Regions from separate parts of the Halolactibacillus sp. JCM 19043 genome, predicted to be linked through region 2. Evidence: riboswitches for the same ligand, from Rfam matches in the RefSeq annotation. Region 2 holds a riboswitch; each other region holds the start of a gene.

Region 1 (12,448 bases), on a different contig from region 2:
ACAGCACGTATACCTTCGTTCATGATGTCCCCGTAGATAAAATGGAGGGTATTTCTCGTGAACAACAGTTACATATGATTTTAATGATCAATGAAGTCATTAACAAACTAAAGCTTAATTACTTTCATCATACGACGTAATAACTATTTAAAAGATCTTCTATCTCACGCCTTTTAATTGCTTATGCTAAAGGTGTGAAAAGAGATCTTTTTGTTTTGGATAATTATCCGTCTCTTTGAAACGCACGGATAAATGTAAGCGCTATACTTAGGGTGTCATCAACACATAAGGGGGATATCATGAAACGAGATATTAGAATTTTAATGCATACACACTGGGATAGGGAGTGGTACTTTACAAAAGATGAAACAAAGGTGTTACTAAGAAACCATATGCAAGATGTCATGGACTATTTAGAAGAAAATCCAGAGACCATTTATATTTTAGATGGGCAAAGTGTTATGATTGACGACTACCTAGAACTGGAACCAACACAAGAACCACGGCTGAAGCGACTCATTCAATCAGGCAATTTAAGTAGGACCGTGGTATACACAAACGGATTTATTACTTGTCCACGGGGAATCCATTTTTAGAAATCTCTATTACGGCATTAAACGCGCACGAGAATTTGGTGAGCCGATGCTTGTCGGTTATGCACCAGATACATTTGGACATGCGAGTCAAATGCCGCAAATCTATCAACATTTCGGTATAGAGTCAACTTTCTTTTGGCGGGGCTTTAGTGAGTTAAAAGCAAAGAAGTCCGACTTTTTGTGGGAAGGTATTGATGGGACACAAATTTTCGGTGTGAACTTAGCGACAGGGTATCAGGGGGCAAAGTATTTAGAAAGTGACGCTTCACTACTAAGTGAGAGAATGGCAAAGTTAATGAGTGTCCTTGATGCTTATTCTGCTTCAAATAGCCGCTTAATTATGAATGGACACGATCAAATGCCACTTCAACGTGACATTAAACAAGTCATAACGGCGCTAGAAAAGCTGTATCCAGAAGATAACTTCTCACTCACAGATTTTGAAGGTTATCTTCACACACTAAATAAAGAAGACCTTGAGATTGTTAAAGGCGAGCTGACTGATAGTAAACATGCGCGTATCCACCGCACGATCGGCTCAACTCGGATGGATATTAAACTCTTAAACAATGAGATTGAAACGAAGTTGTATCACACCTTAGAGCCACTGGCAGTGATTGGTGAACGGGTCGGTATCCCGTACCCCCACGGTGTGGTTGAAAAAGTCGCCAAGCTATTATTCGGTGCGCATGCGCATGACTCGATTGGTGGGTGTAATAGTGATGCGGTTAATCAAGATATTAGGCAGCGTCTCATTAACGCAAAAGAAATGGTTGACACACAAATTGACCTGCATTTAAGACTACTGACGATGGCTAATAAAGAGACGGATCAGACAATCGTGATTGTGAACCCACTACCAGAAAAGCGCACCGATGAGATGGTGTCACTTGAGATGATCACGCGTACAAAAAACTTTCTTCTTTATGATGAATCGGGACAAGAGATTGACTACGTGATTGAACATCAACAAATAGAAGATGCTGGTTTAATTGATCGTCAAGTGGCGGCGAGACTTAAAGACATTCAAGTCTACCGCACGAAAGTCTATGTGAGCGTGGACGAGATGCTTGGGCTATCTGCGCGTTACGTCACTTACGAAGAAGTTGAGACAGAAAGAGCTGAAGAGGTACAATCAATAGAGTCCATGATAGAAAATCAATTTGGTCAACTATTTATTGAAAACAATCAACTACATTACCGCCATAAAGCAACGAATCGCCTCTTTACCAACGTCCTTTCGATTGAAAATAGTGGGGATGCGGGTGACAGTTATGATTACTCACCACCGGTGAATGATTGGGTGCTTAACAGTAAGGACGTGGGTGAGCTGTCCTATCAGGTTGAGAAAAGAGATCTATCAGAGGTGATCCAGTTAACGATTGCTTTTGATGTTCCGAGTCATCAGACAGAACGAGAAAACAAACAAGCAACGACGCAGGTAGAATTTACTGGGACGTGTCGATTATTTAACAATGATCCGAAAGTATACGTTGAACTGAATCACACAAACGTAACAGCTGATAGTCGTTACCGACTTGTGTTTCACACGGGAATAGTCACCAATCAAGTGAAAGTAGATGGTTATTTATCTGATCAATTTAAACCAGTGTATTTAACAGAACCGTTAACGATTTGGGAACAAGACAACTGGGTTGAAAAACCAGTCAGTATCGAAACGATGCAAAGTTATTTATCATTAACAGCTGATGATCAATTTAACCTCTATACGAAAGGGCTAAAAGAATATGAAGTAGTTGGTGATTGCGCTTATCTTACCTTGTTTAGAACGTTCTCTCACCTAGGTAAACGAAATCTTGTGAATCGACCCGGTCGTCCGTCAGGTATTGAAATCAAAACACCAGATAATCAATTAACCAACACAACCTTTACGTTTAACTGTGCGTTTGATTTTGAACAAATCGAGACGCAAAACAAACAAGCCAAAAGCTATCTCACACCATTTGTTGCTTACCAACGAAAAGCATTTAATCGCTTTAATATTAATCCAAGACCTAACGTTGCATTAGACGAAGCTGATGTCACCCTAGACTTAGGACAGTGTGTGGTCTCAGCGGTGAAATGTACAGAAGACAATCAGTTATTTGTCCGGTTATATAATCCAATGTTTGAAACAGAGAACTTAACCTTACCTCCAGGTACGCAAATAGCGAATGCGATGGAAGAATCCCTTCATGTTGTTGAACAAGTAGAGGTTAGGCCCCAACAAATTATCCAGTTTATATTACATCACTAAGAAGAAAAGAGGCAGTTATATGACAAACTTTAAAAAGAATTTCCAAAGCTTCGGAAAGTCGCTCTTATTCCCGATTAGTTTACTGTCATTTATGGCGATATTCCTTGGACTTGCCGCAGCGCTCCAAAATCCGAATATTATTGAATTTATGCCCTTTTTAGATAATACCTTCTTACAAAACATTTTAGGTATGATTAGAAAAATATCAGCCCTCCCATTCGGGTATTTACCGTTATTATTCGCGATGTCGATTCCACTTGGCATGGTGAAGCGTGATAAAGAAGTGGCTGTTTATGCAGGCGCTGTTGGGTATATTGCGATGCTCATCGGGATGAACTATTTCCTTTCGTTACAAGGATATACGCCTGAGACAACATCGATTGCCTACTTAATGGAAACCGAAGGTTTAAGTCAAGTGGAGGCAACGTTACTCAATGCCCGTTTTACAAGTACGCTTGGGATCTTTGTTTATAACACGAACGTGATTGGTGGTATTATCGCTGGTTTAATGGGCGTCTACTTACACAATAAGTTTAGACAAACAGAACTGCATGCGGCGCTGACATTCTACAGCGGCAAACGTTTTGTGCCGATTATCTCGGCTTTAGTGATGGTTGTGGTTGGTATTGGCTTAACGTTTGTATGGCCAATTGTTAACGCAGGTATCATCAATATGGGTGAATTAATTAGTGAAACAGGATTGTTTGGTACGTTCCTCTATGGATTTACTGAAAAAATCATTAATCCAACGGGCTTGCACCACATCTTAAATCAAACGTTTAGATTCACCGCTCTGGGTGGGGTAGAAAATATTGATGGTCATTCACTTGTCGGTGCCTTACAGATTTATCTGTATCAATTAGATAATAATTTACCGTTCTCAACAGATGCGACTCGCTTCTTAGCACAAGGTAAGATCTTACACATGGTGTTCGGTATGCCAGCAGCCGTCTTGGCGATCTACCGGATGGCGTTACCGGAAAAACGTGAGAAAGTCTTAAAGTTCTTCCTAGCCGGTTTAACAGCGGTGATTTTAACCGGTATTACCGAACCGATTGAATTTACCTTTATCTTTATTTCACCTGTCCTTTGGATCGTAAATGCGATCTTTGCGGGATTAGCGTTCTTAGTCCCAGCTATTTTTGATGCAGGAATTGGGAATATTCAAGGGGGAATCATTGACTGGTTAGTTTTTGGTGTCTTCCAAGGACTTGAAACGAAATGGTACATTTACTTAATTGCCGGTCCGATATTCTTCGCAATGTATTATTTCAGTTATACGTTTATTATCCGTAAGTTTAACGTCTTAACAATTGGTCGTCGAAAGACGACTTTGAAGATGATGAAGAGGATGATACGGAAAACGTGCCAGTCAAAGAACAGGATCGTAAGACGGCTGAAAACATCATTGAAGGATTGGGGGGCTTACCAATATTGTCGATGTCGATAACTGTATTAGTCGTTTGCGTGTAGAAGTGAAAAATGGCGAGCTTGTGAAAGAAGCGTATTTAAAGAAAACCAACCCCAATGGTATTGTGCGTCCGGATGCTAACACCGTACATGTTGTCTATGGTGGCCGGGTCTCTAAGATGCGTAACATTGTTGATAACTATATGTATGAACAAAAAGCGTAAGCGTTAATGAGCTATCACAAGAATTAAACACACAAATAAAAGCAAAGCAGTGACTGACGGATTAATGCTAAGTCATCCGTCATTCACTAATAAATAAAAGAGGGATGTTGATGATGAAAAAAAATAATATTGTCTTAGTCGGTGGCGGTTCAACGTGGACACCAGGTATTTTAAAAGCGATGACGACACATTTAGATCAGTTCGCCTTAAACCGGGTCGTGCTATATGATGTTGATCAAAAGCGTCAAGAAGTGATTGGTGAGTTTGCGAAGATTCTCTTTAAAGAAGAAGCACCGGAGGTAGAGGTTGTGTATACGACCGATAAAGAAGTCGCTTATAAAGAGGTTGATTTTGTTTTCTGTCAGATGCGTACGGTGGATTTGATATGCGTGAAAAAGATGAAAAGATTCCCCTTCAACATGGCGTCATTGGTCAAGAAACGTGTGGACCGGGGGGCTTTAGTTACGGATTGCGTTCGATTCGTGATATGGAAGAGATGGTACGTGACGTACGCCAGTTAAGTCCAGATGCTTGGATTTTGAACTATACGAATCCAGCGGCGATTGTCGCGTTAGCGCTTGATAAAATCTTCCCTCAAGAAGACAAAATCTTAAATATTTGCGATCAACCGGTCAACTTACTTCGATCGTACTCAAAACTGATTGATCATGATGTGAATAAATTAGAGCCCGTTTACTTTGGTCTCAATCACTTCGGTTGGTTTACACATATTTATGATGAAACAGGACGTGACCGGGCACCAGAGTTAAAACAGATCATTTTAAATGGTGGCTTTAGACCGGTTGATGCGGAACAACGTGATCAATCGTGGCTTGAGACGTATGCGATGGTGGAGGACATGTTAAAAGATTTTCCTGATTATTTACCGAATACGTATTTACAATATTATCTCTATCCAGAGTATAAAGTGAAAAAACTAGATCCGAACTGGACGAGAACGGATGAGGTAAGAGAAGGTCGAGAGAAGAAAGTGTTTGAGGAATGTCGTCGTATTGTCGACAATGGCACCGCACGTGACTCAAAAGTTGTTCATAACGATGCTCATGGTGATATGATGGTTGAAGTCGCCGCATCGATTGCCAATAATGAGCGGAAAACCTTTATCGTGATGGTGAGAAATGATGGCATCATTGCGAACTTACCAGATGATAGTATGGTTGAAGTGGCAGCAACGCTTGGTGCCAATGGGCCACAACCTTATGCGGTTGGTCAGATTGGCACGTTCTATAAAGGGTTGATTGAAAATCAACATGCCTTTGAAAAATTGACCGTTGAAGCCTATATGGAAGGGTCATATACAAAAGCGCTCCAAGCCTTGACACTTAATCGTACCGTTGTGGATGCGAAAAAAGCTCGGGTTGTACTCGATGCCTTGATTGAAGCAAATAAAGATTACTGGCCAGAATTAAACTAATACGTGAAAGACAAAGAAGAGTATGGCACACTATAGTCATACTCTTTTGTTTTTAGAAAGGAATGAAAGTGATGCGCATCTTAACAGCAATTGATTCGTTTAAAGGTTCGATGACAAGTTCAGAAGCCAACAGAATCGTCAAGGATACATTAACGGAACATGACGTCATAAGTTTCACTGTCGCTGATGGTGGCGAAGGGACGGTACAAGCATTTTTAGAAGCAGAGGATGGAGACTACACCCAAAAAATAATCACAAATGTGAATGGCAGAAAAGCGATAGGGACGTGGGGCTGGATTGAAGAGAGTCACACGGCGATTATTGAAGTAGCGGAAGCTGCGGGTATTATTCATGCAGACAAGTACATTCCATCCGAGTTATCATACGAGTTTTGGAGTGGGAGAACAAATCAGCCAAGCACTTGATTACGGCGCAACAACGATTATTTTAGGACTGGGTGGTAGTGCTACGGTCGATGGTGGTATGGGGATGATGATGGCGCTTGGGGTAAAGTTTTTAGATGAACGAAATCAAGCATTGCCTTTACTCCCCGTTGATTTAAGCAAGGTCAAGCAAATTGATACAAGTGGCTTAGATCCGAGAGTGAAAGAGGTTAAGTGGTTGATTGCGAGTGATGTAACGAACCCGTTACTAGGCAGTAATGGAGCAACGTATGTGTTTGGTCTCCAAAAAGGTTTTTCACAAGCGGAACTAGCTGAACGAGAACAAGCGATGATGCAATTTAGTCGAGCAGTGGAAGAAACGTTACACGTGTCCTGTACTGAGATGCCCGGCGCTGGAGCAGCTGGGGGATTGGTTTTAGTTGTTATAGCTTTTTTGGGGCAACGTTTCAAAGTGGTTTAGATCTTTTAAGTGAACGCGGGAAACTAAAAGAAAAGTTACGTGACGTTGATTTAGTGATCACGGGTGAAGGGAAGTTTGACAGGCAGTCACTCGCAGGTAAAGTGCCAATCGGAATGAGTCGACTAGCTAAAGAGGTGGGCGTACCGACGGTGGTCTTTGCTGGTAAGGTCGAACAGGGATTAACCGAGTTAAAGGAAGAGAATATTCATGTCACGCTACCGATTGTGAACGAGCCGATGACACTTGACTTAGCTATGGCAGAAGGCCCGAGATTATTAAAGGAGGCACTCGAAAGGTTTCAACAGATTCTCACGTTAACCGTTAAGAAATAATTGTATGGCCGTTATTCAAACGAAAGGGTCAGTAGAACATGAATGAATCATTAGAAGCTCTCTCTATCTTCATTTCTTTCTGCATAACATAGTGATGAAATGATGTATATAGAAAAACAGATAGGCAGATGATAACGATGAAACAATTTAAACATCATCCCTTGCATTTTCAGAATAGACTGATATAATACAACTAACAAGAAAAGTAATTGAATCAAGCCTTCAAGGGGAGCTGATAATCGTCAGCTGAGAGTAAGTATCGATACTTAGACCCTCTGAACCTGTTAGTTAATACTAGCGTAGGGATGGTGGCTTTTTTGATGGCGTTTTAAGTAATGTTAGGGTCCTCCATCAGGAAGCATCCCTTGGCATTGCTTTTTTTGTTGCACAAATTTTATGAGGAGGCATGTTTGATGCAATCAAAACGTACATTATTTTTAATTGAGGTCGCGATTTTTTCAGCGCTTGCGCTTATTTTAGACCTCGTCCCATTCTTATCATTTAAAGTATGGGCCCAAGGAGGATCGATTTCTTTTGCGATGATTCCGGTGTTTATTATCAGTTATCGCTGGGGACTAAAGGGTGGCTTATTATCAGGATTACTGTTAGGTGTCTTACAAATTGTTTCAGGTACTGCCTGGATCGCTCATCCGGTTCAAGGTTTGCTTGACTATCCAATTGCCTTTACTGTGTTAGGTTTTGCGGGACTCTTTAAAGACCAAGCAGCGAATGCATTACAGAGTGGTTCTAAAGGGAGCTTTGTGAAGTGGGTCATTGTCGGTGTTGGGCTCGGCAGCACCCTTCGCTTTGTTAGTCATTATCTAGCAGGCGTGGTGTTCTTTGATTCACTCATTGACGGCATGAATATTTGGCTCTATTCTTTTGTCTATAATGCGTCGTATATTATCCCGTCGGCGATCATTAATATTGTCGCGGTGGCATTTCTCTTTAGTAAACGACCATCACTTGTTAAAAAACCGATGCGTCACGCCGCTTAATGGACCCTAGCGCGTGATAGCATGACAAAAATAAAGCCGCGCGTCGACCTTATATAAGTCGATGCGCGGCTTTTTAGATTAAGATTCAATTAAATCATGAACTTTATTGATTTCCTCTTCAGTGACAATGTGATAATAAATGTTATTGATCATCGAACCAGACCCCTGCATTTGATAGTCTTCAAAATTCGAGGCAGTTTGACGGTAACCTTGGAATAGTGATGTCATATCACTAAAGGTCATATTGGTACTCACGTTGTTACCTAGCACATCAAGTAAATCCGAAATACGGGTGATGTTTTCGATTTTCGCACCTTCTCTTACAATACCTTCAATGACTTTACGCTGACGTTCGGTCCGGCCAAAGTCACCTCTTGGGTCTTCTTTTCTCATCCGGACAAAATTCATCGTCTCATCCCCGGTTAAGGTAATGTTGCCGGTTGGGAAGGTGTTGCCACCTTGAGAAAAATTCAGTTCATTATTTACAGTGATTGGACCGACTAAATCAACGAGTTCAGCCATACCATCCATATTCACCCGCGCAAAATAATCAATATCAATATCTAAGAAATTTTCAACTGTTTCAATCGCCATGTCTGGGCCACCGAATGCATGCGCATGATTGATCTTATCTTCTGTTCCGCGACCAGCAATCGTCGTCCGAGTATCACGCGGAATACTGACGAGTTGAATTTTGTCTTCATTTGGCTTTAAAGTCATGACAATGATCGCATCCGAACGACCACTGACAGATGACTCTGAATCAATACCGAGTAAGAGGATATTAAGATTATCTTTGTTCTCGATTTTTTCTTTTGTTTTTTCCGTATCAATCACGTTACCAGAAACTTTTTCATGCATATTGTCATTGACATTGCTTTTAACCTCGTTATATAAATGCACACCATAACCAACGATCGATAATAATAAGACGAGTAAGATAATGACGGGGGTTAAAATCCACCATTTCTTTTTATTTTTCTTTTTGTTTAAACGGCTATTTTCCATATCAAAACTTCTTTCTGTATTATATTTTTATTCTAAGTAGTAAGATTATAACAAATTTCGCGGAATCTACAAGTGTTATTGGCTATTTCTCATCTAACTTTCATCTATTGTTAGGAGGCGGTATATTGCTTCCGGTAGTCTGACGCCGTCATATTCGTGTATTTAAGGAAATTACGGTTAAACGTCCGTAACGTCTCATAGCCACACTGACGAGAAATTTCAGAAATGGTTAACTCACTATGGGTTAACTTATTAATCGCTTGAGAAACGCGGTATTGATTTAAATAATCAGTAAAAGAAAGTGACGTCATTTGTTTAAATGCTTGAGAAACGTAAGTATAGTCATAGTCAAGGATCGTCGCCGCTCTTTTTAATGAACAATCCTTATCGTAATGATTGTCAACATACAGTAATAAATCATGCAGTAATGTGGTATTCATTGTTGCTTTTTTTTCGATAAAGTTCGATTGACTGATTAAACGTGAAAGCACATCATACAAAAACGCTTTTTGATGGTACACCGTCTGGAGTTTCTCTATCTTTGGTAAGGCAGAGTAGGAAATGACAGGTGAGGTCGCTAACCGCTCTTTATATTGTTGATCAAAATCACTGATGAAATCGGTTGAGAATAAGAGAATGGTAACTTTCGAATGGTGCTCTGATGTAATACGATGAACTTGATGACTGTGAATGAAAATAAGTTGTTCTTTCGACACATTATAGGTTGTATCATTCATATCAACGCTAATCATTCCTTCATGGACAAGTATACATTCGTACGCAACATGAAAGTGTAAGGGAAACTGAAGGTCGTTGACGTGATGATATAAAAATGTTGTGGGGCCCGTTAACCCGTGGGTTTGAAAAAATACCATGCACACACCCTCCAATGAATGTTTAAGACTTACTTGTCATTATACTATAGTTCCTTCTTTTTCGTTAATATATTGAGAAAATGAGCGGATTATAAGAGTAGACGATGTTTCTGCACTAAAAGTGACATATCTTCACGAAAGAAACTTTTAGGCAAAGACTAGGCACTTGTTTCGTTAAATGGTAGTATGAAATTAGGAAAATAATGATAAAGGTGGTGAGGGTGTGAATGGCGTTTATTGATCTCATGATAGAAGAAGTTCCTGTTTTTTATCTCGTCGTCTTTTTTATTTTCTTTTTGTTGATGATACTTATGTTAAGAAAGCTACGCCAACTGACAGATTATAAATGTATCGTTATCATCAATACAATCAATCAAACGTATCAAACCATCTTAACAACGCCGATCACTGTCATAGATGATCAAGCGTCAAAGACGTCCTTACAACACTACTTATTAGATAGACAGCCCGTCATATATCACGGCAAAATAGCGGACGATGATTTGGTGATTGATAAAGAACAGAGGCAATACACCTTACCTAAGCCGCTGTTAGAACAATTCTTTTATGTACTTAGTCAAGTCAAAACGATGATGGTTAGGAAAAGACATAGTCACCGTCAGCTGTCACTCATGATTGAGACGCAAGACCCCTTGTTGTTCCTATCATTATTAGATAAAAATCAGTGGAATGAGTATGAACGTTTGTTTACAAATAAACAACTGATGCCGGTGGTGTATTTAGCTATCAAACAAGTGAATGATGCTTGGGATGATTTATCGGTGACCGATCGCTTGTATGTGCGCAACATACTAAAAGATTATGGCCGTAGTGGTATGGAGAAGCTCGCGGTATATTTGACAAGACGAGAACGCCGACAGTTAGTCCGATTAGAAAAGCGGTTAAGAAACCATTGAAACCAACGCTTCATTAAGAGGATTAAAAAAAGAAACAAGCACCTAGTGTTTAAGGGCTTGTTTCTTTTTTGTTTACATATTGTTGATGTCGTCTAAATGCGCTTGGGCATCTTCATACAAGACGTCAGATTCGATGACTTTTTCAAATTCTGTCTTAGCCATATCGATATACTCGATTTCTAAGAATTTTTCACCGTCTTTATACGCTTGACGAGAGATGATGAGTGCACTGTGTTCAGTACGGGCTTCTTCCGCTTTAGCTGGGACACCGTCTAGTTCGATTGTTTCGAAGTCTCGTAAGGTATTGCCGTAAGTGTTCACATCTAAATCTCCACTAATGAAGCTTTCAGAGAGTGTATCCACTTCCGCGATTAACTTTTCAGTCGTCGTTTCTTTAATGACAGCGACCTCTTCTTCTGTTAGGTCTGCCTCAGTTAACGCTTGAATCGCGCCATTGATTTCAAAGTAGCGACCGTCTTCAATAATCGTGTTGATCTCCTGTTGTTTTGCTTCAGCAGCCGTCATGTCCTCTGTATCTTTTGACGCTGATGAATCGTCTGTATTAGCTTGGCATCCAACAATCAGTAGGGTGAATGCAAGTAATGCGAGTAGTTTTTTCATAAACTTCCCTTCTTTCTATTTTTGTCTGTTCACTAGTATATCATAATGGAATGAGTTAATTAATGATTTATCTAATCGTTAGAATAGTAAAAGTATTATGTGAATTGTTAATCTTCGGATAAATGAAAAGATTGTGCGGCAAATCGCTGGTGTATACTTGAAAATCACTTGGTGCTAGATTGAGCTAGAGGGATAGCTTTAACGGCCATGCTTATAAAGTATGGGCCATATAGTCGGCATCATTCATGATATAATTTAAAAAAGAATGGAGGCGATAGAGATGAATATTGAAAAAATTAAATACTTCATTGATCTCGTAGAATGTAAAAATTTCACTGAAACAGCGAAAAAGAATTTTGTCTCTCAAACGACCATTAGTCAACAAATAGCCTCGATTGAAAAAGCGTTTGATCTTAAGCTTATTGATAGGAAACATATGCCGATAGAACCGACCTCAGCTGGGTGGACGTTCTATCGAGAGGCGCTCGTCATTTGGAAACAATATAACCGTATGCAGAAGACAATGTTAGATTTTAAACGGAATCAACCACAATTACTAAGCGTGGCGTATACGACGATGACGGATATTCAGAGCCTATTACCTCATATGCCAAAGGTAAACGAGAAACATCCTAATATGAGATTAGATTTAACAAAAGTGACGTTAAAAGATATGACGGCATATCTAGAAAAAGGTCTCTATGATCTAGCGATCGCCGTTGATTCAGCCTTTGTAGGCAATGATCAGATTGTTACCCAGACACTCTACAGTGGAAGGTATTGTGCGGTCGTCAGTCGAAAGCATCCACTGTTTAACCATGAGACCATCTCTAAGGAGGAGCTCTATAAGCATCCTTTAATTATGTTGCATTCGAATACGATTGGGAATACGTATCATTTGATGATTGAGC
Region 2 (12,448 bases):
CGATCATTGATGGTTTAAAACATGCAGATTTTAGTGAAATCTTGGTTGGAAATAATGGAAACAGTGAACGATTAGAAGAAGTGGAAGCACGCTTTGGTGTGAGAACGACTAATCAGTGGCAAAATCACGTCTCAGACCAAGATATTATTATTTTAGCCGTTCCACCTGAAGCGCATGAAGAAGTATTAGCGTCACTCAGTGACGTTATTGATGGTCAACTCGTGCTTACGGTTGCGGCAGGGATTGATGTAAAATATCTTGAATCACATTTACCAGAAGGGACACCTGTCAGCTGGCTCATGCCAAATACGGCAGCATCAAAAGCAGAGTCGATGACGCTCTTTACTTTAGGGCATCATGTGACAGATGAACATGAATATTATATTGAAAAAATCCTGTTTAGTATCGGTCAGTTTAAAAAATTAACCGAGCAACAAGTGCATCAAATTACACCGATTACCGGGAGTGGTCCGGCCTTTGTCTACCGGTTTGCGGATGTGTTAATTAAAGAGGTGCAAAAAGCTGGTGTAACAGAAGTTGTGGCTAAACAGCTCGTGGCGCAAATGGTCAAAGGGGCATCAGAAATGTTAACGTCTGATTTAAAATGTCCACAAGACTTAATGGATGAAGTGGCGACACCAGGTGGTGTGACGGAAAAAGGCTTACAAGTATTAGATGAACATAACTTTGATCAGATGATTCAAGAGGCAATTCGGAAGTGCGTTGATTTTGCTTCTGGTGACGAAGAATAACTTGACAGTGAAAATCATTATCACTATGATAATGATGAGGTGAATATTTATGAAAATAGCAGTAGCTTATGCAAGTATGACAGGTAATACGGAGTGTATTGCTGATGAAATAAAGCGTTACTTAGACGAGAAAAATCTCGAACATAGTACCTTCCATATTCCAAGTGATGAGTTTTATGCCTTCGATTTAGCCGATTACGATGTGATTTTCTTTGGTAGTTACACGTACGGTGACGGGGATTTACCGTTTGAGTTGATGGATTTTTATGATGAGGTTGAAGATGAGGATTTATCAGGTAAACGCATTGGCTTATTCGGTTCATGTGATTCTTTTTATCCGTTATACGGCGTCGCGCTTGATCAATTTAAAGAACGTTTTGAGTCTGTCGGTGCTACAGTTTACGGTGAACTCGTTAAAGTTGACTTAGATCCAGACGAAGAAGATCTGAAGCATACTCGGGCGATGGTTGATGATGTACTAGCGTCGAAGTAAAGTGCTAATCAAAAACCTAACGTTAAATGAGACGTTAGGTTTTTTAGTGCAGAAAGAAGAAAGATAGACTCATTTTGGAAAAATGATGGTTAATATATTTGCAAAAAAATTAATTTAATTTACAATGAGACTATGCGATTGTTTCATTACTAAAAGGTATAGGAGATTTGTCATGAAAAAACCGAAATTGGCCGATGTAGCAAAATTGGCTGAAGTATCACCAACAACCGTGTCGCGTGTGCTCAACGACCGAGGATATATTGGTGAAAAAACACGTAAAAAAGTGTACGCTGCGATGGAAGAACTTAATTATTACCCGAATGAGATTGCGCGATCGTTATTCATTAATAAAACCTTTATCGTTGGTGTGATCTTTCCAACAACGAGTAATCCGTTTTATGGACAGTTAATCTATCATTTAGAAAATGTTTGTGAATCGCTAGGGTATAAAGTATTGCTTTGTAATAGTGGCGGGCGTGAAGATAAGGAACGTGCATACTTAGAGATGCTTCAACGACACCAAGTTGATGGCATTATTGCAGGTGCACACAATCGTGGCATTGATTTATATAAAAAATCGCGCATGCCTATCGTCAGTTTTGATCGTATTTTAGCCGATCACATTCCTGTTGTCTCTAGTGATAACTATCGTGGTGGTGAACTGGCAACACAACATTTAATTGATCGAGGATGTAAAAAAATCATTCATATTAATGGGCCAAGAGAATTAGAAACCCCCGCAAACCTGCGAAGAGATGCCTATGAAGATACGATGAAAAAGAATAACCTTCCTTACAGAACGTATGAAATCTCAGATACTTACTTAGAAGACTTGTTTAATGAGAACCTTGATCTAGAAGCTGTCTTTGCTAGTGATGATATGATTGCTTCGAAGGTTATAAATGAGGCAAAGAATAGAGGAATCCGTGTACCAGAAGATTTAAAAGTCATTGGTTATGATGGGGCTGAGGCGGTTCGCATGTTATTGCCGGATTTATCAACGATTCAACAACCGATTGAAGAAATTGCACGAGTATCTGTAGAAATACTGATGGAACAAATCAATCAATCAGATAACTTTGAAGTTAAAAATGTGACATTACCAGTAGAATTGATTAAAGGAAAAACAACATAGTTCCCTCAATTATTAAACTATGTTGTTTTTTAAAATTATTTTATGTCAACCGGTTGACATTCTTTCTTGCGGTCATTATAATCAAGATATAAATTTCAAGTTTTTATTACGTAATATGTCAACCGGTTGACATATTAATCGCCTTCTATTGTAAGCGCATACTAAGTAAAGGGAGAGTGTTAAACGTTATGAAACAAAAGCCAAGCAGAGGAAAAGGTGGGAAAAGCCGCATCGATAAAAAAGAATCGAAATGGGCTTATATTAAAAAGAATTATGTTCTTTATCTATTTTTACTTCCAGCTGTATTGTTAGTTTTTATATTTAATTATATTCCGATGTATGGGGTGTTAATTGCTTTTCAAGACTTTAGTGTAACGAAAGGGATCTTCGGAAGTGACTGGGTAGGGTTAGATCACTTTAGAAGTTTTCTCACATCACCTAACTTTATTAGAATTTTTATGAATACGATTAAATTAAGTGTCTACGGCTTAATTATTGGTTTTCCAGTACCGATTATTCTGGCGCTTATGCTGAATCAAGTACGACGGATGAATATTAAGAAAAATATTCAGTTAGTTATTTATGCACCACACTTTATTTCAACCGTTGTTATTGTTGGTATGCTATTTATTTTCTTATCACCGGCAGGTCCAATTAATGCTTTGATTACGCAGTTTACTGGTAACCCGGTATCATTTTTATCTGATCCTGCTTATTTTAGAACTATCTTTATTACTTCTGGTATATGGCAAGGAGCGGGCTTTTCATCTATCGTCTATGTCGCCGCATTGTCAAATGCTGATCCACAATTACATGACGCCGCAACACTTGACGGGGCATCGTTACTTCAACGGATTTGGCACATTGATGTGCAAGTGATTAAACCAATCATGGCGGTATTATTCATCTTAGCGATTGGTGGCATTATGGGTGTTGGATTTGAAAAAGCATATCTTTTACAAACAGATATGAATATACCGGCATCAGAAATTATTGATACGTATGTCTATAAACGTGGGTTATTAGCTGGTGACTGGTCGTTTGGTGCCGCTGTTGGACTATTTAATACAGTTATTGGTCTGATCTTACTCGTCATTGCGAATACTGTTGTAAAAAGATTAAATGGAGAAACACTTTACTAAAACAAGGAGGTTGATTGTATGGCACGTCATTCTTTAATAAATAATTCACCTGTTGATCGACTGATTTTATTCGTCAATAAGGTATTGCTCGTGTTAATTGTTCTAGCTGTTATTGTTCCCATTGCCTATGTCTTAATAGGGTCGTTCTTAAAACCAAATATCCTACTCAATCAAGGAATTTCATTCAATCCAGATCACTGGACGTTAGATGGATACCGCAGAATTTTTGAAGACGGTTCAATCGTAAGAGGATTTTTAAACTCAGTCTTTTATGCGTCTGGTTTTACGTTTGTTGCGGTAGTCTTCACTGTTTTGGCTGGTTATTCTTTATCAGTTGAAACACTCGTAGGTAAAAAAGTCATTACGATCTTCTTTTTATTCGCGATGTTCTTTAATGGTGGCATGATTCCAACCTATCTCGTTGTCCGAAACTTAGGGATGTTAAACACCCCTTGGGCGATTATTTTGCCGGGAGCCGTTGGCGTCTGGAATATTATTCTTACACGAACATTCTTTAAGGGGGTGCCAAACGAATTAAAAGAAGCAGCGCAAATTGATGGTGCAAGTGACTTGAAGATATTTTTAAGTGTCATTTTACCACTATCAAAACCAATTATTTTCGTCATTGCGTTGTTTGCTTTTATTGGTCAATGGAATTCATATTTCAATGCGATGATTTATTTGGATGATCAATCGCTCTATCCATTACAGTTAGTACTTCGCGAATATTAGTCCAAAACGAAGTACCGCCGGGTATGATTGCCGATCAATTAGCACGCGCTGAAATGCAAAGAATTGCTGAAATGATTAAGTACTCATCGATTGTTGTCGCAAGTTTACCGCTCATGGTCATGTATCCGTTTTTCCAAAAGTATTTCGAAAAAAGGTGTTATGGTAGGTTCACTAAAATAAAGTGGGGGTTATAAAAATGAAAAAAGTGATGGGATTATTACTCGTTATGTTAAGTCTTGTTTTAACAGCTTGTGGTGGAGGTAATGAACAAGCGCATTCTGATGATTATGAATTAGAAAATATAGAGTTTCCTTTAGAGGAAGAGGATGTCACATTAAAGTTTATGACATCAAGCTCAACGTTAGCACCTGAGGACCCTAATGATAAATTAATTTTCCAACGTTTAGAAGAAGAAACAGGTGTCCATGTTGATTGGTTAAACTTTACCGGTGACACGTTTGGTGAAAGAAGAAACCTTGCCCTAGCAACTGGTGACATGCCAGATGCAATCATGAACGCCGCTTTTAGTGATTATGAATTATTAAACTACGCCAATGACGGCGCGATTATTCCATTAAATGACTTGATTGATCAGTATATGCCGAATTTACAAGCGGTATTAGAGAAAGCGCCAGAATATGAGGCGATGATGACTGCACCTGATGGTAATATTTATTCCTTCCCTTGGATTGAAGAACTTGGTGAAGGGAAAGGAAGTATTCACTCAGTTGATAATTTCCCTTGGATAAATGTTCAATGGATCGAAGAGTTAGGGTTAGACATGCCCCAGACAACTGAGGAGTTAAAAGAAGTATTGATTGCTTTTAGAGACAACGACCCTGCAGGTGATGGTCAAACAATTCCAATGTCATTTATTATTAATGACGGCGGGCAAGACCCAGGCTTCTTATTTGCTTCATTTGGCCTTGGTGACAACTGGGATCATACCGTTGTGACAGATGACGGTGAAGTGCTACTAACATCTATGCAAGATGGCTATAAAGATGCGATTAATTTTATGAATGAATTGTATGAAGAACAATTAATTGATATCGAAGCATTTGAACATGATTGGCCAACTTACGTCGCAAAAGGACAAGAAGGTCGCTACGGTATGTACTTTACGTGGGATAAAGGAAATATTACCGGTATGGGTGATAATTATGACTTAATGAATCCACTTGCTGGACCTGACGGAACAGTGAATGTTGCGCGGACAAATGGGATGGGATTTGATCGTTCACGTATGGTTATTACGAGCGCTAACGAGAATTTAGAACTTACGGCCAAATGGATTGATCAGCTTTATGCACCGAAACAATCCGTTCAAAACAACTGGGGAACCTATGGTGATGATGAACTTCAAAATATCTTTGAATATGATGAAGCCGCAGATATGTTACGTCACTTGCCGTTAGACGGAGCGGCGCCAGTAGAATTAAGAGAGAAAACATCGATAGGCGGGCCGCTTGCTATTTTAGATAGTTACTATGGTAAAGATACAACTATGCCAGATGATGCTGCTTGGCGACTTGATTTAATGAATGACGTGATGGTACCGCACATGAGTGCTGAAAATATCTATCCAAAAGTGTTTTTTGATGAAGATGAATTAGATCGTATATCAACGATTGAAGCAGATCTCATTCCATATATTCACCGCATTAAAGCGGAATGGATTACGAACGGGAAAGCGGATGAAGAATGGGATGCTTACCTTGCAGAATTAGAACGATTAAATGTGCAAGAATGGTTAGAAATTAAACAAGAAGGATACGATCGATCGCAATAATAAAATAGAGAGGATGTTTAGCTTGCTAGAAATTAAACAGAGAAAGAATTATCGACCACAGCTTCGTTTTGCACCTAAAGAAAACTGGATGAATGACCCGAACGGCATGGTCTTTTATCGAGGGAAATATCATTTATTCTTTCAACATAATCCTGATAGCACCGTTTGGGGTCCTATGCACTGGGGACACGCGGTAAGTGAGGATATGGTTCATTGGGAAGAAAGAGCGATTGCTCTTTTCCCTGATGAACTAGGAATGATTTTCTCAGGAAGTATCGTTGTTGACTGGCATGACACAACCGGATTTTTTAATGGTGGACATGGCTTAGTGGCTATTTTCACCCATCATTTAGACCGGGAACAACAACCACCAGAACAATATCAAAGTTTAGCCTACAGCCTTGATGAAGGAGAGACGTGGATAAAATATGAACAGAATCCCGTTTTAATAAGTGAAGAAAAAATAGATTTTAGAGATCCTAAAGTATTTTGGTATGAAGAAACAAATAAATGGGTGATGATTTTAGCGACCGGACAAACCGTCATGATGTATTCATCTAAGGACTTAAAGGATTGGCGATTTGAAAGTGAATTTGGTGAAGGTGTTGGCTATCAAGAAGCGGTCTGGGAATGTCCGGATTTATTCGAACTACCTATCGACGGAACCACTGATAAGAAGTGGCTTATGATTGTTAGTGTCGGTGATAATGACAAACTTGATGTAGGTTCAAAAACGCAATATTTCATTGGGGACTTTGACGGCCGAGTGTTTTCACCGATTGATACAAATGTTCGCTGGCTTGACCATGGCCGGGATAATTATGCTGGTGTTAGTTTTTCAGATATACCAGAAGAAGACGGTAGAAGAATTTACTTAGGATGGATGAGCAATTGGCGTTATGCGAATGTCGTACCAACGGGTGGCTGGCGTAGTCAAATGACACTACCTCGCGTGTTATCATTAACACATAAAGGCGACTCACTGATTGCTAAGCAGGAGCCAGTGAGCGAACTATCACCCTATGTGACTGATCAGTTAGTGATGACAACACGTGATTTAACAGATGTCGTCACTGTACCAACATTTAAAGAAGCGATGCAGATTGATTTAGAGTTACAACTGGATGCTGCCGATCAGGTTGTGATCACACTCCAGTCACAAGAAGATGATCAATTAACGTTGACACTAGACGCTCATGATAGAATATTAATACTTGACCGAAGTAAAGCAGGACAAATAGACTTTTCGCCATTATTCAAAGAAGTGCAAACGGCACCAATCAATACGGGACATGTTCAGTTATCGATCGTGTTAGATCGGTCATCGATTGAACTATTTGTTGACGGTGGTACATCAGCACTAACAAGCCTTGTCTATCCACTTGAGCGCTTTTCTGACTTAATGGTAACATCAGTTAATCAGCGTTCGTCATTGGTTTCAGGTAAAGTCATGAGACTGAGTAAGGGGTGAACGAAAAGGTATGGTGAATAATATCGCATGTATTGGTGAATTACTGATTGACTTTTTTTGTACAGATATAGATGTTTCACTAGTGGAAGGTAAGTCGTTTGAGAAAAAAGCAGGCGGTGCGCCTGCAAATGTGGCGGCGGCTATTGCTAGACATGGTGGTGCGGCGTACTTTGTCGGAAAAGTAGGGGAAGATGCTTTTGGCACCTTCCTCGAACAATCCTTAACAGCCGCAAAAGTAAAAACAGATCATTTATTAAAAACAAACCTTGCTAAAACAACGTTAGCTTTTGTATCATTAGATTCAAGTGGTGAACGAGATTTTGAATTTATGCGAGGAGCGGATGGATTATTAGAGGGAAAGGATCTTGATCAAACCTTAATTGATTCGATGCATACGTTGCATTTTGGCTCAGCCACAGCTTTATTAACGGATCCTTTTCGCAAAACGTATATCAACATGATGAAAAAAGGACAGCAAAGGCAGCAATTTATCGCCTTTGATCCTAACTACCGTTCGGATCTTTGGGGTAATGATCAACCAGCTTTTGTTGAGTGGGTGTATCACTGCTTACCTTATGCTAATTATGTTAAAGTAAGTGAAGAGGAATTATTGTTATTAACGCAACAAGATAATATGGCTGAGGCAGTTGATCGGCTTCATGATGAGGGCGTGTCTCTCGTGACAGTGACACTAGGTAAGGCAGGGACTTATGTGTCTACGCGTGACTTTAAAAAAGTAATCAACAGTATTAAAGTTGAAGCAATCGATTCAACGGGGGCAGGAGATGCGTTTGTTGGCGCATTATTATCTCAGTTATCAACTTATGCTCAACCGCTTGAAGTGATTAAAAATGAAGCAGTATTAACAGAGATGATTACTTATGCTAATGTGACCGCAGCGCTTGTATGCACCAAAGTTGGCGCCATTGAATCAATACCTGAAGCAGACAAAGTGTTAGCATACATCAATTAATGGAAAGAGGTGGACTAAAATGTATCGTCAAAGCTGGTTTATAAAAGTAGGTACACTTGGTTTCCACCTCATTCTATTAAATATCTGTTTTTGGTTAGGGAGTGTATTGGGGCTAGGTATTATCGGCTTTTTCCCTAGTTTAGCAGCCCTTTTCTACGTTTTAAGACAAATGATTGTCTTTAAAGATGACGATGATGTGTTCAAAAAATATTGGAAGAGTTATAAAGAAAATCTATTGAAAGCAAATCTGTTAGGTTACCTGTATGTATTAGCCGTGGCGATACTCTATGGTAATTACCGCGTGGCCTTATTAATCGATCACGCCTTATTTTCAAAAGGCTATTTCTTTATCATTATTCTTCTAACCGCTATCGTTATATTAAGTTTGATGACGGTATTTCCGGTATTTGTTCACTATCATTTTCCTTTACGAGATTATCCAAAAGTCGCGCTTATTTATTCTGTCGCAAGACCGATTCAAACGATTATATCTGTCGGTCTAGTCTATGTGTTAGCTCAAGTGATGTTGGCTTATGCGGCGTTATTCTTGTTACTTGGCGTCAGTTTAATGGCATATGTTCTCATGAGAGTCGCAGCCACACATTTTTTAAAAGTGGATGATTAGATTGAGTGGTATCACGTAATGAATAGTGAGTGATGATCAAAAGGTTACGTCATAAATTAAATAGTCAAATTAAAATCTCGTGCTTTCTACGCATGAGGTTTTTTGTCTGTTCAGTGAAATCATGGATTTTCTTATGGAAAGCGCGTATAATAAGAAAAAAAGATAAATGAGGGTTAGAGATGGTAAAAGAATTGATTTCCTGGATCAAAGCCATTGTGATTGCATTGGTGATTGTGCTTGTCGTGAGAGAATTTGTGATGACGCCGTCTGTTGTTAAAGGAACGTCAATGGAACCGACCTTGCATGATGGTGACCGAATTATTATAAGTAAATTGGGCGAGTTAGAACGGTTTGACCAAATCGCTTTTGTTGCACCTGATTCAGTTATTGAAGAGAATTATGTGAAGCGCATCATTGGGTTACCGGGTGACTATGTTGAAGTAAAAGATGATGTGTTATTCATTAACGGGGTCAGTTATCCAGAAGTCTATTTAGAAGATGTCTTAAGTCAGTTGGATGGCTACACGTATACCGATGATTTTAGTATGAATGAATTAGGCTTAACGGAAGTACCTGAAGGGATGTATTTTGTCTTAGGAGATAATCGACCGGATAGCCGGGATAGTCGTTATTTTGGTGTGATTGAAGAAGACAGTGTGATTGGTGAAATCGTCTTTCGGATTTGGCCGCCAGAAGATATTGGCTTGCTTCAATAAGCTTGACAAACTTTCTCATATTCACTATGGTTAAGTTAACAAATAAATACGGATGAAACCGCTAGGGGCGCACATGTGTGCTGAGATAAAGTGAATCACTTTGGTCCCTTTGAACCTGATTTGGTTAGTACCAACGTAGGGAAGTGGGACTCTTGTGAAACCTAGCGTCTTTATTGGCGTTCGTTTTAATCATACACTCACAACCGTTCCTCGACCTATGAGGAGCGGTTTTTTGCGTCTACAAGGAGTGGAGAAAATGAAAAAAGTTCAAACAGCATTAACGATTGCCGGGACCGATCCAACAGGAGGTGCGGGTATTCAAGCGGACCTCAAGTCATTTGAAGAACGTTGTGTCTACGGTATGAGTGTGGTTACGTCTGTTGTTGCGCAAAATACGCAATGTGTATCGTTAATTCATCATCAACCAATTGAGATGATTGACAGGCAACTGGCCTGTGTCTTTGATGATATTCAACCAGATGCGATAAAGACAGGCATGATTGCGACCGAAGAAATGATGAGATTGATTGGTGACTATTTAACAAAATACCCCGATATTCCGTATGTATTAGACCCAGTCATGGTCGCAACGAGTGGCGATGTCTTAATGGAAGAGAGTTCTCGTGCGGTTATTCGGGAAGTATTAATTCCAAAAGCAACACTTGTGACACCGAATTTAAAAGAAGCAAGTTTGTTATTGGACCGTTCGATTACAACGTTAGAGGAGATGACACAAGCCGCGAAAGATCTGGTGCATGTGTTAGGTGCCAGCGCTGCAGTTGTAAAAGGTGGGCATTTAACTGAGGAAGCTACTGATGTCTTTTATGACGGGGGCGTAGTGCACTATTTAACGAAAGAAAGAGTCAAGACGAAACATACACATGGGACAGGTTGCACGTATAGTGCGGTTATTACCGCAGAACTTGCGAAAGGTCAATCGATGCTTGATGCGGTCAGTTTAGGAAAAGCGTTTATTCATGCTGCAATTTTTTACGGGATTGACCTCGGACGTGGTAACGGGCCGACGAATCATTTTGGTTACCGGTTAAAAGGGGTACCCAATGACATAAACACTTGTCAAGATACTAGAGGGGGTGAGGTATAATGCATTACTTAGAATTAGTAAAAGAACGCGCACCTCTCATTCACAACATCACGAATCAAGTCGTGATGAATGTTACCGCAAACGGGCTTTATGCCTCGGTGCTTCGCCGCTTATGGCGCATGAAAAAGAAGAAATGGATGACATTATAAATATTTCAGATGCGCTTGTTTTGAATATCGGTACAATCACAGAACCGGTGTTTCAGGCGATGCAAGTAGCGGGAAGAAAAGCTCAGGAAAAAGGGATTCCTATTGTGTTAGATCCCGTTGGTGTTGGCGCTTCAAATTACCGGATGCGTGTCGTTACACATTTACTTGAGACGTTAAAGATTAGTTTCATCAGAGGCAATGCGGCAGAAATTATGACCCTTGTCTCACTTAAACAAGCTGGTAAGGGTGTCGAAGGGGATATTGATACGGATGTAGGGACGATTGCGAGAGCCTTCTATCGGCGCTATCGTATCCCGGTTGTTGTGACGGGGAAAGAAGATATGATTTATAGTGGCAAAACACTTTACCGATTGAAAAACGGCTCGCCAATACTAAAACAGGTCACTGGGACGGGGTGTTTACTTACCTCTGTCATCGCCGCTTTTTTAGCCGTAGCTGATGATGATCATTATATCGAAGCTGCGGCAGAAGCAGTCAGTTTTTATACTGTCGCAAGTGAGGTAGCGGCAGAAAGAAGCGAACTACCAGGTTCTTTTCAAATGCATTTTATCGATTGTTTAGCTACCCTGAGTATTTCTGAATGGAAAAAACAAGCTGTGATTGAGGTGAGTAGCTAATGTTTCAGCGTGAATGGTTGAGGTTATATTTTATTTTTGGTGAGGCTTATATAGAAGAAGCTAGTTTACCGATTATTGAGGCAGCACTTAAGAGTGGGGTGACAATGTTTCAGTTACGAGAGAAAGGTCCCTTTGCGCTCAAGGGTACTGCCCTTATTGAATACGGATATAAAGTGAAAGCGTTATGTAGACAATATCGTGTACCATTTGTTGTGAATGATGATCTTGAACTGGCGATGGCACTAGGTGCTGATGGCGTTCATCTCGGTCAAGATGATGTGTCGATTGAACAAGCAAGAGCCGTGTTGCCAAAAGAGATGTTTATCGGGATATCGGCAACGAATCTTGAAGAAGCAATCATAGCAAAAAAACGAGGCGCTGACTATATTGGGGTAGGTCCAATTTATCCAACCTTAACTAAAGCAGATGCAAAAATACCCATTGGATTTTCAAGGTTAAAAGCAATTAAAGATCATGTAGGAGATACCCCTATAGTTGCGATTGGTGGCTTAAGGGCCAGAGATATGCCTCGGTTAAAGAAGTATCATATTGATGGCGCGGCGGTTATTTCAGAGATTGGTTACCAACAAGATGTTTCGGCTAGTGTTATATCATTTCTTTCGTCATACAATTAAATCCAACAAAAGGTGGAGTTTAACTCGGGTATTTTACGGTTAAACATAAAGAAGAGCGACAAAACTTAAGGAGGCTAAAGTGTGATGAAG
Region 3 (7,887 bases), on a different contig from region 2:
AGACTATTTCCACTCTCTTTCATTTTCTGAAGATTTCTATATCGGGGTCTATAATGAGTATGATGAGTTAATTTATAGTTATAATCAGTTAAGCGAGACCTATCAAGAAGACATCGATGATTTTCATGAAAATAGTCATAATCATGAACTATTAACAAATTCAGACGAGGCAATCAATGTCTTTCATTATGACGATCTTCACTTTATGATGGCCGCTGAACCATTAAATCGAAATGGTTGGACATTAGCCTCTTTGTACCTGAAGTACTTGCTGATCAGTTTATACTCAATATATTTGAAATATTGGCACCGATTCTCGTTGGACTGGCTTTTGTCTTTTTCATCATTATGATCTACGCTTACTATCGTAGTCAGAAACCGTATCAAGCATTGATTATGGCCATTGATGAACTAAGTGAGGGGGATTACACCCACCGTATTCGTTATACAAATACAAACACCCGTATTGGTGAGATAAATAACAAGTTTAATCAAATGGCCCATGAGTTAGAAAAGTCGCGGCTTGTTCTTAGAAAAAACGAAACGCAATTAGCTAATCAAAAAGACTTTTTAGACCGTATCATTAACGTTAGTCCGATGATGATTTATACGATGAATGCCGATGGCATCTATACACTTGTTAATGACCAATATGCTGAACTATTCGGGTATACGGCTAAAGAAATGCTTGGCCGTCACGCTTTAAATGTAACGAATGATATAGCTGCCACTCATTATCACTTAAAACTCCATCAGTCGATTTTATTATCTCAGGAGCGAACGACCTATGAAGATAGACAAGTAGGATCAGATGGCAACATTCGATGGTATCGCGTAACAAAACAACCGATAGAGAGTATAAAGGACAAAGGGAAAGAAATATTGATGGTCGCCACCGATATTACCGAAATTAAAGAAAACCAAGCAATCATTGAACATCAAGCCAACCACGATGAGCTCACCGGCATTGGTAATCGTAAATATTTTAAAACGATTGTGGATGAAGCGATTGAACAAACAGATCGAGATAATGAAGGATTCGCGGTCATGTTTCTAGATTTAGACCGGTTTAAGTATGTGAATGATACCTTTGGTCATGATGCAGGGGATAAGTTATTAATCGATGTCGCTGATCGTATAAAAGCCGTCATCAACGACCGTGACTACGTCTTTCGCTTTGGTGGCGATGAATTTACGATTGTAACTTATTTCACTGAAGACCGACAAGAAGTGACCAATCTAGCTAAAAAAATCATTCATACCTTAACGAAGCCCTATACGTTTGATAATCATAGCTTTATTGTGACGGCAAGTATTGGCATTAGCTTATACCCTAAACATTCTCAATCGCTAAATGAACTGACTAAGTATGCTGATTTAAGTATGTATCAAGCAAAACAACAAGGGAAAAATACGTTTAGATTTTATACCCCTGCACTTGAAACAGAAGTATCGCTTTACATTCAATTAGAGACAGACTTATTCCAAGCAATCGAACGCCAGGAGCTCTACGTCGTCTATCAACCGATTATTGATACCGCAACAAAAGATATCCGCGCCGTTGAAGCTTTATTACGCTGGCAGCATAACAAACTAGGCGCGATTGCACCTAATGTGTTTATTCCGATTGCTGAGAAGAACGGCTTAATGCCTCAATTCTCGCAGTTTTTACTAAAAGAAGCAACACAAACCCTATCAGGATACAATGAACGCCACCATCAAGCGATCAAGTTGCATATTAACCTAACAGAAAAAGAATGTCGTGATGAGAAAACCTTTTTATCTATCCACCAGCAATTCGAGGCAGCAAACGTCAACCTTGAACATTTAGTCATTGAAATCAGTGAAAATCTCTCGCGTGATAAATGTAAAAACTTAAAAATCAAACTGAGCGCTTATCAAAAAGCTGGTATTCAAGTGGCGATTGATTCTTTTGGGGATCATTATTTATCCCTACGTCAACTGCGAACACTACCCTTTAAGATGATTAAACTTTCACAAGGGACTCTCCATGACGCACTTAGTGATGAGGATGGTTTAAGCAGCTATAAACGTTTAGTAACGCTTGCGAAAGAGTTGAGATTAATTATTATCCAAGAAGGAGTAGAAACGGCAGAAGAAGTCGCATTAATTGAGTCGGTTCAACTAGATGCTTATCAAGGTTTCTTAATGAGTCAACCACTTACGAAACAGCAGTTTGAGCAAGACTATTGACATTATCACCATAACCGATTAAAATTACTATTAAATATTTTAAATGACTATTCTAAGTATTCTGTCAATTTAAAATAATTAATAGAAAAGGTGGTGTCAAACATGAGGCAGAAGAAAGAAAACAAGTAAATGTAGGGGATTGGGTCAAATTACAGTCAAACAAGGGTGAGCGTATTCATGGCTTCGTCGAAAAACAACTAGAAGAAGAGAACAGGGTACAAATACGTGTGATTGCGAGTGATAACCATCTTTTAACCAATCACAGTATCCAAGTTCACGTGGTCAAATTACAAGTAGAGCCAGATAGCAAATACTATACTCTTGGTGAATTAGAACAATTAATCGACTTAGCCCTTCAAACAAATGATAAAGCATGGTTTGACGCATTATCTGATCAATACAATTACTTGAAAAAAGAAACAGAAGCGAAACGTCATATTGACTATACCCAAGTCAATTAATCACATAAGATGAAATTAGCCACACCTAGAGGTGTGGTTTTTTCTGTTTAAACGTAGTTAATTAACGATAACCTGATACGAAAGGATTGACAAGATGGTTAAAAATATGTTAAAAAATATATGTTAGCACTTTAAAGTGTCGAGTGCTAATACATAAAAAATATTAAAAAGTGAGGGAATAACATATGGCCGTCAGACAATTTGAAGCAGAGTCAAAACGATTATTAGACATGATGATTCATTCGATTTATTCAAAACGCGAGGTATTCTTACGTGAATTAATCTCCAATGCGAGTGACGCGATGGATAAGATGTATTACCGCGCATTAACCGATGAGTCGATTACATTTGATCAATCGGACTATTACATTAAAATTTCTACAGATAAGGATCATCGTACGTTAACAATCACTGATAATGGGATTGGTATGACAAAAGAAGAGCTTGAACAAAATTTAGGCACCATTGCGAAAAGTGGTTCACTGGCATTTAAAAAAGACAATGAAATTAAAGATGGTTTTGATATTATTGGCCAGTTTGGTGTCGGCTTTTACGCAGCTTTCATGGTTGCTGACAAAGTAAGTGTAACGTCGCGCGCAGTAGATTCAGATCAAGCGTATCACTGGTACTCTGAAGGCGCTGAAGGCTTTACCATCGAAGAGGCGACTAAAGATGATGTGGGTACAACGATCACACTAACGATTAAAGCGTCCACAGAAGATGATGACTTTGAACAATTCTTAGATCCGCGTCAACTGCAAACGATCGTTAAAACTTATTCAGACTTCATTCGCTATCCAATTAAAATGGATCTAACGGAAGAAAAATTAAAAGAAGGTACAGAAGATGAATATGAAACGATTGTTGAAGAGAAAACGGTCAACAGCATGGTACCAATCTGGAAGAAAAACAAAGCTGAATTAACCGATGATGATTATAAAAACTTCTATCAAGAAAAACATTTCGGTTATGATGATCCATTAACACATGTACATGTGAGTGTCGATGGTAATATTCGTTATCAAGCGATTCTTTACGTGCCTGAAACAGCGCCTTATAACTATTACTCGCAAGAGTTTGAAAAAGGCTTGGAGTTATACTCAAATGGCGTCTTAATTAAAAATAAAGCGCCTGAACTGTTACCTGATTACTTTAGCTTTGTGAAAGGTCTTGTCGATTCAGAAGACTTATCACTTAATATTTCTCGCGAAATGTTACAGCATGACCGTCAGTTGAAGCTAATCGAGAAAAACTTAGTGAAGAAGATCAAACAAGAATTAAAGAAATTATTAATGAATGATCGCGAGAAGTATGAAACGTTCTTTAAAGCTTTCGGTCGTCAATTGAAATATGGTGTCTACAGTGACTTTGGTCAAAATAAAGATACCTTAAAAGATTTACTTCTATTCTATTCATCAACTGAAGAGAAACTTGTCACCTTAGCCGAATATGTTGAACGTATGAAGGAAGACCAAACCTATATTTATTATGCCACAGGTGAGTCACATGCGCGCATCGAACGTTTACCTCAGACAGAAATCGTCCGTGATAAAGGCTATGAAATTCTTTACTTCACTGATGATATTGATGAATTTGCGATTAAAATGTTATTGAACTACGATGAAAAAGAATTTAAATCTGTTTCAAGTGGTGATTTAGGTTTTGAGGACGATCAAGCGGAAGAAAAAACAGCTTCTGAAGAAGATCAAGCGATTTTCGATCAAATGAAAGAGATTCTTAAAGGTAAAGTATCAGATGTTCGCCTGTCTAAACGCTTAAAGACACACCCTGTCTGCCTATCTAACGAAGGGGATATCTCCATTGAGATGGAAAAAGTCTTAAGCATGATGCCTGAGAATCAAGGCGTAAAAGCTGAGAAAGTGTTAGAAATTAACGCGGATCATGATATCTTTAAGTCACTCAAACAAGCCTCACAATCAAACGAAGATATGATGGAGACATACACGAATGTCCTATACAATCAGGCTTTACTGATTGAAGGTTTACCAGTAGAAGACCCAGTAAGCTATGCCAATGATGTTTGGAAAGTGATGAAGTAACACTTGACTTTAATAGTCAGTATGTTACAGTAACAGTATCAAAATACAATCAAATGAAACACCACTAGGGGAGTCACTGATCTGTGACTGAGATTGGCAACGAATGCCTTGACCCTTTGAACCTGATCTAGTTGATGCTAGCGGAGGGAAGTGGGACGAGATTTGACTTTCTTTATTCAATGATCGACACCACTTGCTTATTTAGCGGTGGTGTTTTTATTTGGAAAAAGGAGAGAATTATATGAGATTTACAGATGAATTAAGACAAAAGGCTGATCCGATTTGGAAAGCGAGTTTTGATCACCCCTTTGTACAAGGGCTTGGGGACTCCACCTTACCGCTCGACCGGTTTCGCTACTACGTCTTGCAAGATGCGTATTATTTAAGTCACTTTGCAAAGACGCAAGCATTAGCTGCCGCAAAAGCAGACTCATTAGAAGTAACGAACAGTATGGCTAAACACGTTCAAGGCACCTATGAAGCAGAACTGGATCTTCACCGGACCTTTATGAAACAATTAAATATCTCTGAAAAAGACCAGCAATCCTTTGAGCCGGCTCCAACAGCGTATGCTTATACATCACATATGTACCGAGCCAGTCAATTTGGCCAACTAGGGGACGTTATTGCGGCGATTTTACCATGTTACTGGTTGTATGCTGAAATCGGTGAACAGTTAAAAGACAAAACGCCAAAAGAACCCGTCTATCAAACGTGGATACAGGCGTATCATTCCGATTGGTTTATGACACTCGTCAAAGAACAAATCGACCGGTTAGACCAACTTGCAGAAACCGCATCAGAAAAAGAAAAAGAACGTTGGACTGATCTGTTCTTAAAGAGCAGTCAATATGAATATTTATTCTGGGAGATGGCGTACACATTAGAGATATGCCGATGGACGCCTATCGTCATATAGCAGTTACAAATTAAAACCAGACTATAAACCTTTAATTGACTAAACCCTAAACCACCAACACTTTTTTTGTTGGTGGTTTTCGTATAGACTAAACTGTGATGACCAATATAGTATGTTTCTTAAGATAATGGTGCCTTTACCATAAACGTTTTAACTAATAGTTTCTCTACAAATCCCCAATTTATTATGGACTTATTTTGAAATTTTTGGTATGGTTATGTTATTAACAAAATTATCAAATTATTTTATATCACAGAGATAAATATTCATTGTTCTCCCTGTTTTAACTTATCTCAGATATGAAAGTAGGGGGCTCACATGACATGCAAAGAAAAAACAAGTACATTATTATATTTATAGTTATTTTGTCAACATTACTCACCATCAATATAAAAAATATCATATCCCCTAACAAAAATAACCAAGAATTAAGTAATGATATTGAAAATGAAGAAGAATTAGTGGATATTGAGAAAGAAAAAATTGAAACTTTAGAAGAGTTAGTCGCATTATATGAAAAAGAAGAAAAGTATGATGACGCGGTTGAGATTTATAATGAATTACTATTACTGGATACGCAAAACGACCAATATTTATACAGCTTAGCCATTTGCTATCTAGAAATTGAAGAATACGAGTTAGCGCTAGAATTTTTAAAAGCTTATGATGAAGTAAAGAGCCATCACCCAACAACATTGTTTTTAATATCACAAGTGTACTTATTGCTAGGGGAATTTGAACATGCCCAACAAATAGCTAATGATGCGGTTGCTGCTACAAAAATAAATAACACTGACCCACAATATTATGCAGAATGGTCTGAAATTGTCGACAGTTTTGATGTGAAAAAAGAAGAAGCTTGGGTAGATGTAATAGAAGGTTTACCGCTGAATTCAATGAAATTAAAAGCTTCTGAAACAGCGATAAAAGATTATCATAATGCGAATAAATATCCTCATGAACATATTCTTTATAACGCAGGATTATTACATAATCAATATGGAAAATATGATCAAGCTATTCAATACTTTAAAGAACGTATCAATATTTATCCTAATTTAAAATCAAGTTATGTGTTACTCGCCGAGAACTATTATCTAACAAAAAATATAAGCGAATTAAACGCGTTACTAAAGATGGTTGAAGAAAACGATTGGATTCTTGAGGAAAAACTAATATCCGCATTTATCACAAGCACCCAAGGTGACTATGAAATATCTAGAGAAGGATTTGACAATCTTGCCTATACAGGAGAATACCAAGATATTATTTTTTCTAACCTAACTCGATTAAGCTTGCGTTTTTCTGATCATACAAGCGCACAAGACTATTATAATACGTTTATGGGACTTGAATTAAAGGACTTTAGCTATTGGCAATCAACGGTTAATGAACTTTCAGATGGTATCGATCGGATGCTAGAAATTGAATAAAGGTGTGAAAATTAAATGATTAAGATTTTTGTTGGTATGATTTTTTTTATAACAGGATTATTACTTTTTGTAGCATTTGAGATAAGCGCTATTTTACAGTCCTTTGATCTAAGAGGTGTGTTTGTAACAAATGCATTAATTTTATCTATTGTATTATTGCTTGTTCAATTATTTATTTCAAACAAGAAGATTGTTAATGTATTTGCAAGTAGTTTTATATTTATTTTCATCTTTAATCTGGTGAATGTCTATAATCATCAGATTGTGATGATGCCTTTAGAAGGCATTGTCGATACTTATCGAAAAAATAATGTGATTGAAGCTGCTGAACAATACTCTTTTGCGAACAACACTCTTTATTATCAAAATCAAACGGACGAATTTATTAATCAAATTGAAGAAGAAATTCTGTGGGTGACAAATATTTGTTCCGATGTTTTTGGTGTAAATACAATACCCGGTGTAGAAATTATTTTGTTTGACGATATAGAATTATTTCAACTCTTTAGTTTTGATGATAGTTTAAATGGACTTTACCGTAGTGATCAGAAAACTATTTATGTATTAACAGCTGGAGAAAATGATCGTACTATAAAAACAACACTATCACATGAATATGTTCATCATTATTTTTATTCCCTATTGGGTAGTCAGAATATCGATGTCACTCAATTCCCTTTATGGTTTCATGAAGGAATGGCGACGTATATCTCAAACATAAATAATTCTGATGTAGAATATGAAAGTTATGGTGACCTATCACTAAAAGATCTGTATTATCCGAAGGATTGGCGTCAAGA

What was found. Region 2 has a riboswitch for thiamine pyrophosphate ahead of thiD (bifunctional hydroxymethylpyrimidine kinase/phosphomethylpyrimidine kinase). Riboswitches for the same ligand answer to the same signal wherever they lie in the genome.
Region 1: another riboswitch for thiamine pyrophosphate. It lies ahead of thiT (energy-coupled thiamine transporter ThiT); the one in region 2 lies ahead of thiD (bifunctional hydroxymethylpyrimidine kinase/phosphomethylpyrimidine kinase).
Region 3: another riboswitch for thiamine pyrophosphate. It lies ahead of tenA (thiaminase II); the one in region 2 lies ahead of thiD (bifunctional hydroxymethylpyrimidine kinase/phosphomethylpyrimidine kinase).

Annotation. Positions count from the first base shown of each region.
Region 1 is NZ_BAXD01000005.1:121,682-134,129, forward strand. It holds gene JCM19043_RS04865 (MurR/RpiR family transcriptional regulator) at 1-140, shown strand, start outside; partial or broken gene JCM19043_RS18365 (alpha-mannosidase) at 324-1,005, shown strand; gene JCM19043_RS04875 (hypothetical protein) at 1,129-2,853, shown strand; gene JCM19043_RS04880 (PTS transporter subunit EIIC) at 2,873-4,303, shown strand; gene JCM19043_RS16735 (hypothetical protein) at 4,317-4,487, shown strand; partial or broken gene JCM19043_RS18640 (6-phospho-alpha-glucosidase) at 4,667-5,067, shown strand; gene JCM19043_RS18645 (hypothetical protein) at 5,161-5,922, shown strand; gene JCM19043_RS18060 (glycerate kinase) at 5,994-6,347, shown strand; partial or broken gene JCM19043_RS17330 (glycerate kinase) at 6,274-7,118, shown strand; TPP riboswitch at 7,334-7,441, shown strand; gene thiT (energy-coupled thiamine transporter ThiT) at 7,532-8,116, shown strand; gene JCM19043_RS04910 (LCP family protein) at 8,195-9,124, opposite strand; gene JCM19043_RS04915 (AraC family transcriptional regulator) at 9,235-9,999, opposite strand; gene JCM19043_RS04920 (hypothetical protein) at 10,227-10,916, shown strand; gene JCM19043_RS04925 (hypothetical protein) at 10,989-11,537, opposite strand; gene JCM19043_RS04930 (LysR family transcriptional regulator) at 11,818-12,448, shown strand, end outside.
Region 2 is NZ_BAXD01000007.1:87,987-100,434, forward strand. It holds gene proC (pyrroline-5-carboxylate reductase) at 1-752, shown strand, start outside; gene JCM19043_RS05910 (flavodoxin) at 802-1,245, shown strand; gene JCM19043_RS05915 (LacI family DNA-binding transcriptional regulator) at 1,418-2,380, shown strand; gene JCM19043_RS05920 (sugar ABC transporter permease) at 2,569-3,522, shown strand; partial or broken gene JCM19043_RS05925 (carbohydrate ABC transporter permease) at 3,541-4,434, shown strand; gene JCM19043_RS05930 (extracellular solute-binding protein) at 4,451-6,046, shown strand; gene JCM19043_RS05935 (glycoside hydrolase family 32 protein) at 6,069-7,517, shown strand; gene JCM19043_RS05940 (carbohydrate kinase) at 7,528-8,490, shown strand; gene JCM19043_RS05945 (YesL family protein) at 8,510-9,115, shown strand; gene lepB (signal peptidase I) at 9,295-9,831, shown strand; TPP riboswitch at 9,885-9,990, shown strand; gene thiD (bifunctional hydroxymethylpyrimidine kinase/phosphomethylpyrimidine kinase) at 10,088-10,936, shown strand; partial or broken gene thiM (hydroxyethylthiazole kinase) at 11,002-11,723, shown strand; gene thiE (thiamine phosphate synthase) at 11,723-12,358, shown strand; gene JCM19043_RS05970 (type 1 glutamine amidotransferase domain-containing protein) at 12,443-12,448, shown strand, end outside.
Region 3 is NZ_BAXD01000023.1:42,591-50,477, forward strand. It holds gene JCM19043_RS11060 (hypothetical protein) at 1-352, shown strand, start outside; gene JCM19043_RS11065 (bifunctional diguanylate cyclase/phosphodiesterase) at 304-2,214, shown strand; gene JCM19043_RS17725 (IDEAL domain-containing protein) at 2,442-2,675, shown strand; gene htpG (molecular chaperone HtpG) at 2,861-4,735, shown strand; TPP riboswitch at 4,792-4,901, shown strand; gene tenA (thiaminase II) at 4,977-5,654, shown strand; gene JCM19043_RS11085 (lipopolysaccharide assembly protein LapB) at 5,978-7,087, shown strand; gene JCM19043_RS11090 (hypothetical protein) at 7,103-7,887, shown strand, end outside.